DNA from 2 places in the Peribacillus sp. NPDC096622 genome. Region 1 is predicted to be linked to the other one. Evidence: riboswitches for the same ligand, from Rfam matches in the RefSeq annotation. Region 1 holds a riboswitch; the other holds the start of a gene.

Region 1 (4,676 bases):
AAAAAACAAAAATAAAAGTAATACGCCAATGGTGATGTTCATCATATAATTCAGGTCATGAATGAATAACGCCACGATGCATAACACAATCAGCACACCAAGTTTAAGGCTTGGATTAATTCTATGGAGCCATGTTTCTGCATTTGAAACATTCATCTACATGACACTCCTTTTAACTTTGGTCTCCACAAATCCTGAATGAGCAATTTTTTCATCACTTATTACGTTTCCGTCCTTAACCATCCAGATCCTGGTTGCAAAGTTTTCTGAAATATGATCGTCATGAGTTACCATGATCACCGTTATTCCGCGCCTTCGATATTCCTCAAACCATTCCAGTAATGCAAAGGTATTTTTCGAATCTTGTCCAAAGGTCGGCTCATCCAGGAGAATGATTTTTTTGTCTATTACGATTGAGGCGGCTACGCTTAAGCGACGCTTTTGACCCATTGATAATTGAAACGGATGTTTATCCCGGTGTGCCTTCAGGCGGAATACTTTAAGCAATGAGCGGACTCTCTCATCTATTTCTTGTTGCGGCCTTTTATCAATACGCAATGAATAAGCAATCTCTTCATATACAGTATTTGCAACGAACTGAAACTCAGGATTTTGAAAGACAAACGTCATATGATCCGTTGGATTTTTCACTCTTTTAATAGGGGTCCCCAATAATTCATACTTACCTTTCGTTTTTATGAACTGCATTAAGGCATGCAAAAGAGTACTCTTCCCCGCGCCATTTTCACCCCTGATTACAATCCATTCACCTGAATGTACCTTCAGCTCTTCAACCTTGATTTTTTCCTCTTTATTCCGAAAACCTCTAAAGCCTTGCACATCCATAAGGGGTGAATCATCTGTAAATGGGTGTTCCCGAATGGGTGCATATTTCTGTATATACTCATCCCAAACACCTGGGAACCAAATTCCATGTTCTTTCATTTCATTTTTATATAGTGAAAGAATGGTGTCTCTTGGACCATCAGCTATGATTTGACCGTCATCGTTAAAAAGCACGATTCTTTCGATGAATTCTAAAACATGGTCAATTTTATGCTCGACGATAATAACCGTTTTGTCTCGTCCGACTTCCTTCAACAATTCCCAGATTTCTTTCGTTCCTTCCGGATCAAGCATGGCGGTTGGTTCATCTAAAAATATAACTTCCGGTTCAAGGGCCAATACTGAAGCGATTGCCAGACGCTGTTTCATCCCGCCTGATAATGTTTCAATACTTGTATGGCCCAGGTTCAATCCTACTTTACGGAAATGATATTGAATCTTCTCTTTCATTTCTTCTTTAGGGACGGAAAGATTCTCAAGGACGAAGGCAATTTCCTCATCGGCAAATGGCATGCAAAACTGACTATCGGGATCTTGAAAAACATACCCCCACGAAGAAGGGCATTTCAATTTCTCCGTTTTCATCGGTACTTCGATGGAATTCGGAATCAATCCGCTTAACACTTGTAAAAGAGTCGACTTACCACATCCTGATGGTCCCAAAAGTAGCACTTTTTCTCCTTGATCAAACGATAGTGATAGGTCCTTGAATATCAAAGATTCATCACCGGGAAATTTCATTCTTAACTTTTCAACAGAAACGATTGGTTCCATGGCCCTCAACCTCTACTTTTAATCAAGTTCTGCATAATCTTTATTTGAAACCGGACGCACAAGATTAGTTACCCCTGTTGCTTCCAGGACTTTAACTAGATAATAGGCGGTCACACCAGCAAAGAATATGGAACCTACAAACCTCGCTATCATGAATAACGATAGATTCCAAGTAGAAAGCGCACCTATTTCCCCGTATGCAAAATCCATGATAACCGATGCCAAGCAGGAAGCTATCGCTGCTAAAATGGTCACCGGCATATTGAATTTTTTATATTTGAACCCCATGAACACCAGTTCCGCAAACAAACCTTGGACCACCCCATATAACAGTACGGTCAGCCCCCATGGTGAACCAAGAAAGAATTCCCCGGAAGCTGCAGCTATCTCCGCCAAAAGTGCCACACCCGGTTTCCGTAAAATTAAAAAGGCGACTGGCCCAGCTATAAACCACATACCATAAATAAGTTGATCCAGATGTAACCCTAATGGTTTAACGGAATAATAAACCGAACCCCAAAGAATATAAACGATTCCAAATGCAACCGCAATCACGATCGTGACTAATATATCCGTTAATTTCAATCCTTTTTTCATTGTTTCATTCTCCTTTTATACTTCTAGTGTTTCCTTATGAACAGGCCATGTCTCTAAACGATAAGCCATTTCCCAAAATGAGTATTCATATTGGCTACTAAGGATAAAATGCTCTTTCATTCTCTCCTTATCTTCATCAGTTACTTTTTCAGCAATCTCATCAAGCCTCGAAATTTGTTCTTCCACCAAAGTACGGAACCACTCTCCTCCGTAAGCCGCTATCCATTCTTGATAAATCGGCTCTTCGGGCATGCACCCTTGCAGCTTTTCACCTATCTCATAATACAGCCAGTAACACGGCAAGATAGCTGCAATAACATCTCCTAAATGTCCCGAATAAGCCGCACGATACATATGGGAAGTATAAGCATAAGCAGTCGGGGCTGGTTTGAAATTTTCCCGTTCTTCTTTTGTGATGCCTAATCTCTCGGAAAAATTCTCATGAAGCTTCAACTCCGCTTCATATGTTCCTTGTGCATGTCCGGCAAGCCTGCTTGTTGTATGTAAATCTGTAGCTTTGACTGCCCCTAAGGCTTGAACTCTAGCAAAATGAGATAAATAATAGGCATCTTGCATGACATAAAAACGAAAACTCTCCATTGGCAGAGTGCCATCTCCTATTCCTGCAACAAACGGGTGATTAAAACTAGCTTCCCAAATGTGATCCACTTCCTGACGAATTTCCTCTGAAAACTTCATGTCCATGACCTCCAAATTGTATTTTTTGAATGAATGTTACGAAAAAAACTTTTATCACCCCTTTTTTTGCAAACAAAAAACCACTTTCTTAAACGTAAAGAAAGTGGTTGTACAAGAAATAATACAGAAACGTATTGTTCCAGACCCCCACTTCCCTACGCTGGTATAAACCAGATCAGGTTCTAAGGGTCTTAAAGTCATACTTTAATCTCAGCTTCTGCGGTAAAAACACCTTTTACCTATAAAGCACCCCTAGTGGTACAAATTGTATATTTAATTTTCATTTGCCTTTATATTAACACGATAAATCCAATTGTCAAACGTATTAGAAAAGTTTTCATGATTTAGGGTTACTAAACAGTCAATCTTGCAACCATCATTTCCCGTCAGTTTAATAGCCTACAAAGAATTTGATCAAAGGGAGTTCATTTAGTAGTTTTCTCGTGAATTCAACTGCTTTACTCGTCGTGAATGTGATGTTTACTCGTGATTCAGCCCTTTTACTCGTGAATTCAGCTGTTTTACTCGTGAGTTTAGCGGTTTTACTCGTGAATTCAACCGCTTTACTCGTGAATTCTGTTATTCTCTAAAAAATGGCCTATATGTCAGGTATTAGTCTGCATGACTGTCCGCTGACATATAGGCCATCTACTAAAAAACAATATTATACATTCGACGTTGCTTTTAGTTTTATATTCCCCTCAATCTGTAGTTTATCATAGCTGCCATACCTCTCCTTCACAGCGAGTAACGCCAAGGCAGCCATTATGCTCGGAACCGTGAAGGCCATGAATGCATTTTGTGGCGAATAGTTTGCAGCCAGCAATAAACCTATTAATGTTGGGGCAACAATGGCTCCAATTCTACCAAAAGCCAAGGCCCAGCCTTTCCCGGTGGTCCTTATCTCCCGCGGATAATACTCGGATATATACGTATTGGCTAAATTCATCGTTCCGACTGTACAGGCTCCTCCAAAAGCGATGAGAATATATAATGCTACTGCATTTGAGGTTAATCCTAATATGACAAAACAGACCGTACCTATGGCACAGAGGGATACAAGTACTTTTCTATGGCCTATTTTCCCAACTAAGTATCCGCCAATTATAGATCCGCCAATTTGTCCTATTCCCGATATAAGATTGAAAGATAAACTGGATGAAAGGCCGTATCCGGACTGCTGCATGATTTTGGGTAACCATGTATTGAGTCCGTATACCATTAGTAAACAATTAAAGGCAGCTACCCAAAACGCAAATGTGCTGAGAGTACGCTTATTTTCGAAGAGTTTCTTGACAGGGAAGCCCTTTGCCCTTTCTTGGACTTTGGCAAACTCATAATCGTCAGACTCTTTATAGTCGCCATCTGGATCAATGCGATTCAGGATTCCAGCAAGCTTTGCTCCTTGTTTTCGAATAACATAATAGGAAAGCGATTCAGGGAATTGCTTCATGAAGAATGGCAGTGCCAGTAAGGGAAGCGCCCCTATCCAATACAAAACCCTCCAACTCATTTGTTCCATTACATATATTCCAATTAAAGAAGCAAGTATGCTTCCGATGGAATAACCGCAGTACATAGCGGTTACAATGAGCACCTTATTCTTTTTGGGTGAGTATTCCGCCATTAAGGAGATGACGTTTGGCATTAATCCTCCCATTCCCAAGGCTGCTATAAATCGCATAACCGAGAAAAAGGCAGGATTGGGGGCAAAACTTGAAAGTAATGTAAAAACACTGAATAAACATATACAAATGGCC
Region 2 (4,676 bases), on a different contig from region 1:
TTCCTGATCTTGGATATGCTGACGCAAAAGAGTATATGTGTTTAAAGTACCAATCGCTCCCGACAACACTTCATGTACATCGAATACTTCGTGACCACCGTGATTCATTTGTGGGGGAATGGCACCCGTTTGCATGTTCTGGTGTACTTGACCTTGTTGATATTGGTTTTGCATTGTAATTTCCCTCCTCATATTATCAATCATGCGAACACGTTTAGTATGTTAAACCCCAACCGGATTATTCAATCTAAACTCTTCCAAGAAGACCAAAAAGCTGCTACATCATTTTTTTCTGTATAAAAAAAACGTGGCGCTTTAAACTATAAACACTTTATAACATGGGAGGATTTCTAATGACACATCAATGCTTCTATTGTAATGATGTCACGGAAGAAAAAAAAATCCATGTCGTAACATTTCAAGTTACTGACACGGATAGAAATGAAATGCTTTGTGATGAATGTTATCAAGAATGGCTACAAGGAATAAAAGGTTAAGCATCAAAAGCCCTCTAACATTTCCCAAACATAAACGATGATGCATGCTTGGATGAATTCAGGGTAACTTAAATGCGTTAATGAATTTCAAGGAGGATGGTTATGGGAATTTTAAGCGGAAATCCGAAAGATGAGCCTATGCATTATGGAGAGGTATTTGGAACCTGGGCATTTCTAACAACTACAAAAGGGTTGATTGCCTGTCATCAAACTATGCTTAATCATACTGGCGACAAGGACCTGCATAAATTACTTGTTGAAGTGATCAATCAAGGGAAACAGGAACATGACCAACTTGAATCATTATTAAAAGAAAATAACGTAGGATTGCCTCCGTCACCACCTGAAAGGCCTAAAGCTAATTTGGAGGATATTCCCGTCGGGGCACGTCTTCAAGATCCTGAAATCTCTGCTTCAGTATCAATCGATATTAATGCAGGATTAGTTGCTTGCAGCCAAATGATGGGTCAATGCATCCGCGAAGATATTGCACAGATGTTTGCGCAATTCCATACCAATAAAGCTGCATTGGGTGCTGACTTCCTAAGATTGAATAAGGAAAAAGGATGGCTTGTCCCTCCTCCTCTTCATATTAGAAAAACAAGTATGTAAATAGTAATGAAATATCCCCTTAATCATGTTTTGTGATTGAATGCCCAACATGATTAAGGGATTAATTCCATAAGGACGATCAAGGAATCATTACCATTGCAAACTTTCGATTAAGTGGCACTTTGTACATTGTTGACTATAATCATTTATCACAAATTCATGGTTACAATTTTCCCGAAAAGTGTTCAGCTCCCTTTTCAGCTGTTCCAATTGAGTTTCCAACTGTTTCATTTCAATTTTTATCTGGATTACCCGATTCATCGAATTCTCCTTCGGAATCATTGATAGATTTTCCCATCCGTTTTCCTAAATTCATTCGCTTTTTCTTTAAGCCCTTCATCGATTACCGACTCAAAACCCAGACCCTTCTCCTTCGCCAAATCACGGATGTCCTGAGAGATTCTCATACTGCAGAATTTTGGTCCGCACATTGAACAGAAATGGGCTGTTTTGGCACCTTCAGCCGGTAGAGTTTCATCGTGATATTCAACTGCCCTTTCAGGGTCAAGAGAAAGATTGAATTGATCTCTCCAACGAAATTCGAATCTGGCCTTCGAAAGGGCATCATCCCGTTTTCTTGCCTGCGGATGGCCTTTTGCAAGGTCAGCTGCGTGAGCTGCAATTTTGTAAGTAATGACCCCTACCCGAACATCCTCTTTATTCGGTAGCCCCAAATGCTCTTTCGGTGTCACATAGCAAAGCATGGCAGTACCAAACCATCCAATCATGGCAGCACCAATCGCAGAAGTGATATGGTCATATCCAGGAGCTATATCCGTCGTCAATGGTCCCAGGGTATAAAATGGTGCTTCTTGACAGACTTCCAGCTGCTTATCCATATTTTCTTTAATCAAATGCATCGGTACGTGACCGGGTCCCTCCACCATTACTTGAACGTCGTGCTTCCAAGCAATCTTCGTCAACTCCCCAAGTGTTTCCAATTCGGCAAATTGTGCCTCATCGTTTGCATCTGCAATGGATCCAGGACGGAGACCGTCACCTAATGAGAATGCGACATCATACGTCTTCATGATTTCACAAATCTCTTCAAAGTGAGTATAGAGAAAACTTTCTTGGTGGTGGGCCAAGCACCATTGTGCCATTATGGAGCCTCCCCTGGAAACAATGCCCGTAACTCGCTTTGCTGTCATTGGGATGTATCGCAAAAGCACACCAGCGTGTATGGTGAAGTAATCGACACCTTGCTCAGCCTGCTCGATTAATGTATCCCGGAAAACTTCCCAATTTAAATCTTCCGCGACTCCATTCACTTTTTCCAATGCTTGATATATCGGAACCGTTCCAACCGGCACAGGTGAATTCCTAATAATCCATTCCCGCGTCGTGTGAATATTCTTTCCTGTGGAAAGATCCATTATGTTGTCTGCACCCCATCGTGTTGCCCAAGTCATTTTCTCCACTTCAGCTTCGATCGATGAACTAACAGCTGAGTTTCCAATATTCGCATTTATTTTCACGTGAAAATTACGTCCGATGATCATGGGCTCACTTTCCGGATGGTTAATATTTGCCGGAATGATCGCCCGCCCGCTAGCTACCTCTTCTCTTACAAACTCAGGGGCTACATTTTCCCTGATCGAAATGAACTCCATTTCTGGAGTAATGATACCTTTACGGGCATAATGGAGCTGGGTTACGTTTTTCCCTTTCACTGCACGCAATGGTTTTCTTTTCAATCCCGGAAAAACTTCGGCATTGGATTGTGATTCCACTTTTCTATATCCGTTATCTTCGGGCTTTATTTCACGCCCTTCATACTCTTCAACATCTTCCCGTTCCAGAACCCAGCTGCGTCTAATCGGGGAAAGGCCTTTATGAATATCAATGGGATATTCTGAATCCGTATAGAAGCCGCTTGTGTCATATACACGTAAAGGCGGATTCTCCTCTTCGCCGAATGCCCCTGTTGTCGGACTTAGCTTAATTTCACGCATAGGTACTTTAATATCGGGTCTAGATCCCTCAACATACACTTTTTTACTCCCGGCAAAACTGGACATAATTGAAACGTTCATGTCATTTACTGAATTACTCATCATGATTTCATTTCTCCTTTTTAAGTTCATTTAAAAAGGACAAAATCCAATCCATTTCGCACGAAAAAGCCAGGTCTCATATTTAAAGACCCGGCTAACGTTAGTATGACTACAGAAATGACCAATTGAAATGTCATCGTTCAGTAGATTCTAACTTCCCCACGCTGGTATGAACCAGATCAGGTCCTGAGGGTTAAGAAGCTTAAGCGCTTCCCTCTCAGCCCAACTTTTATTGGACACCCCTAGTCTGAATAATTTAATTGATTACACGGTAACTATAGCTCACCCTTTTCATTCTGTAAATAATTTGAAAGACCTAATATTTTCTCTACAATTATCTAAAATTGTTATTTGGAGGAGGACCGCCAATTAATCCCTCAGGCTCTCAAGGATAGGGAAAAGCTCCTCTAAATGCGTGATTTCATAGGTTGGAATCACTTCATTCCGTTCCTTATCATGGCGATTTATCCAGACCGACTTTATACCTACCCGTGATGCTCCAAGGATATCGGTCATTAAATTATCGCCGACCATCAATACTTCATCCTTATCAAGCTCCATGATTTCCAAAGCATGCTCAAAAATGGAGGCATCCGGTTTACCTCGTCCAAATGCGCCTGAAATCACGATTTGGTCGAAATAAGGAACCAGTTCAGGCGTAATTTCAAGTTTGGTATTTTGCAGTTCAGGAGATCCGTTCGTAAGCAATAGCAATTTGTACTTCCCTTTTAATTCATCCAGAACACGGAATGTTTCTTCATAGATAAATGGCTTTTTGCGTCTTTCAGCCGGGAAACGTTCTGCCAGTTCAAGCCCAAATTCCGGGTCATCGATCCCTAAAGCCTTCAAGCCCCTCGTCCACGCTTCTTTCCGATAAGCCGGTACAATCCCGGCCATCTTCCGGAATTCATCATGGTCATCTTGAAAATTCCCCCATAGTCCCTCAAATGGGTTGATTCCAATCATTTGAGTGAATGCATATGTATCGTAAGAAGAATAAAGCTCACGCGCTTCCTTCCGCACCGCTTCTTCAAACTCGTCGACATTCAGACCATATTTCTCCTTGGCAACTTGACATGTGGCAACAAAAGCCTCTTTTACACTTTTCTGATCCCAAAGTAATGTATCATCTAAATCAAAAAAAACTGCCTTCAGCAAAATGTCCACCCCTCTTTCCCCAATATTGAATTCGTAAAAATTACACTATTACAATAATAAACCACAACCAATAAAAAAAGAATAACTATTCGGAAAATGCCTGCCTCTTTCTTAAAATCAGCAAAATGGCTTACCTTTTCCCGGTGGGAAACCATATATTATTTACCTTCTCTTCTTTCAAATACATACAGTTTTCCATTACTGGCAATCTTGAATTTTGGACCGATGAACCCTCGCCGGATCAGCTCTTTCCTCAGATATACCATGAGGGCGGCATGACTCACGATCAGAACATTCCTTTCCCCCTTTGCAAAAACTTCATCCAATACTTTATTGATCCTTTGCTCTGCAA

What was found. A riboswitch is a leader RNA that binds a small molecule or an ion and turns the genes downstream of it on or off. The one in region 1 is predicted to bind thiamine pyrophosphate.
Region 2: linked by a shared signal. The riboswitch ahead of thiC (phosphomethylpyrimidine synthase ThiC) and the one ahead of tenA (thiaminase II) in region 1 are both predicted to bind thiamine pyrophosphate.

Annotation. Positions count from the first base shown of each region.
Region 1 is NZ_JBIWES010000012.1:46,050-50,725, reverse strand. Features, by position in the region: gene ACIQYG_RS19640 (energy-coupling factor transporter transmembrane component T family protein) at 1-156, opposite strand, end outside; gene ACIQYG_RS19635 (ABC transporter ATP-binding protein) at 157-1,620, opposite strand; gene ACIQYG_RS19630 (ECF transporter S component) at 1,639-2,217, opposite strand; gene tenA (thiaminase II) at 2,233-2,916, opposite strand; TPP riboswitch at 3,052-3,180, opposite strand; gene ACIQYG_RS19620 (MFS transporter) at 3,581-4,676, opposite strand, start outside.
Region 2 is NZ_JBIWES010000003.1:485,797-490,472, forward strand. Features, by position in the region: gene ACIQYG_RS08730 (spore coat protein) at 1-174, opposite strand, end outside; gene ACIQYG_RS08735 (hypothetical protein) at 354-497, shown strand; gene ACIQYG_RS08740 (DUF3231 family protein) at 600-1,109, shown strand; gene thiC (phosphomethylpyrimidine synthase ThiC) at 1,388-3,169, opposite strand; TPP riboswitch at 3,306-3,420, opposite strand; gene ACIQYG_RS08750 (HAD family hydrolase) at 3,536-4,324, opposite strand; gene ACIQYG_RS08755 (histidine phosphatase family protein) at 4,483-4,676, opposite strand, start outside.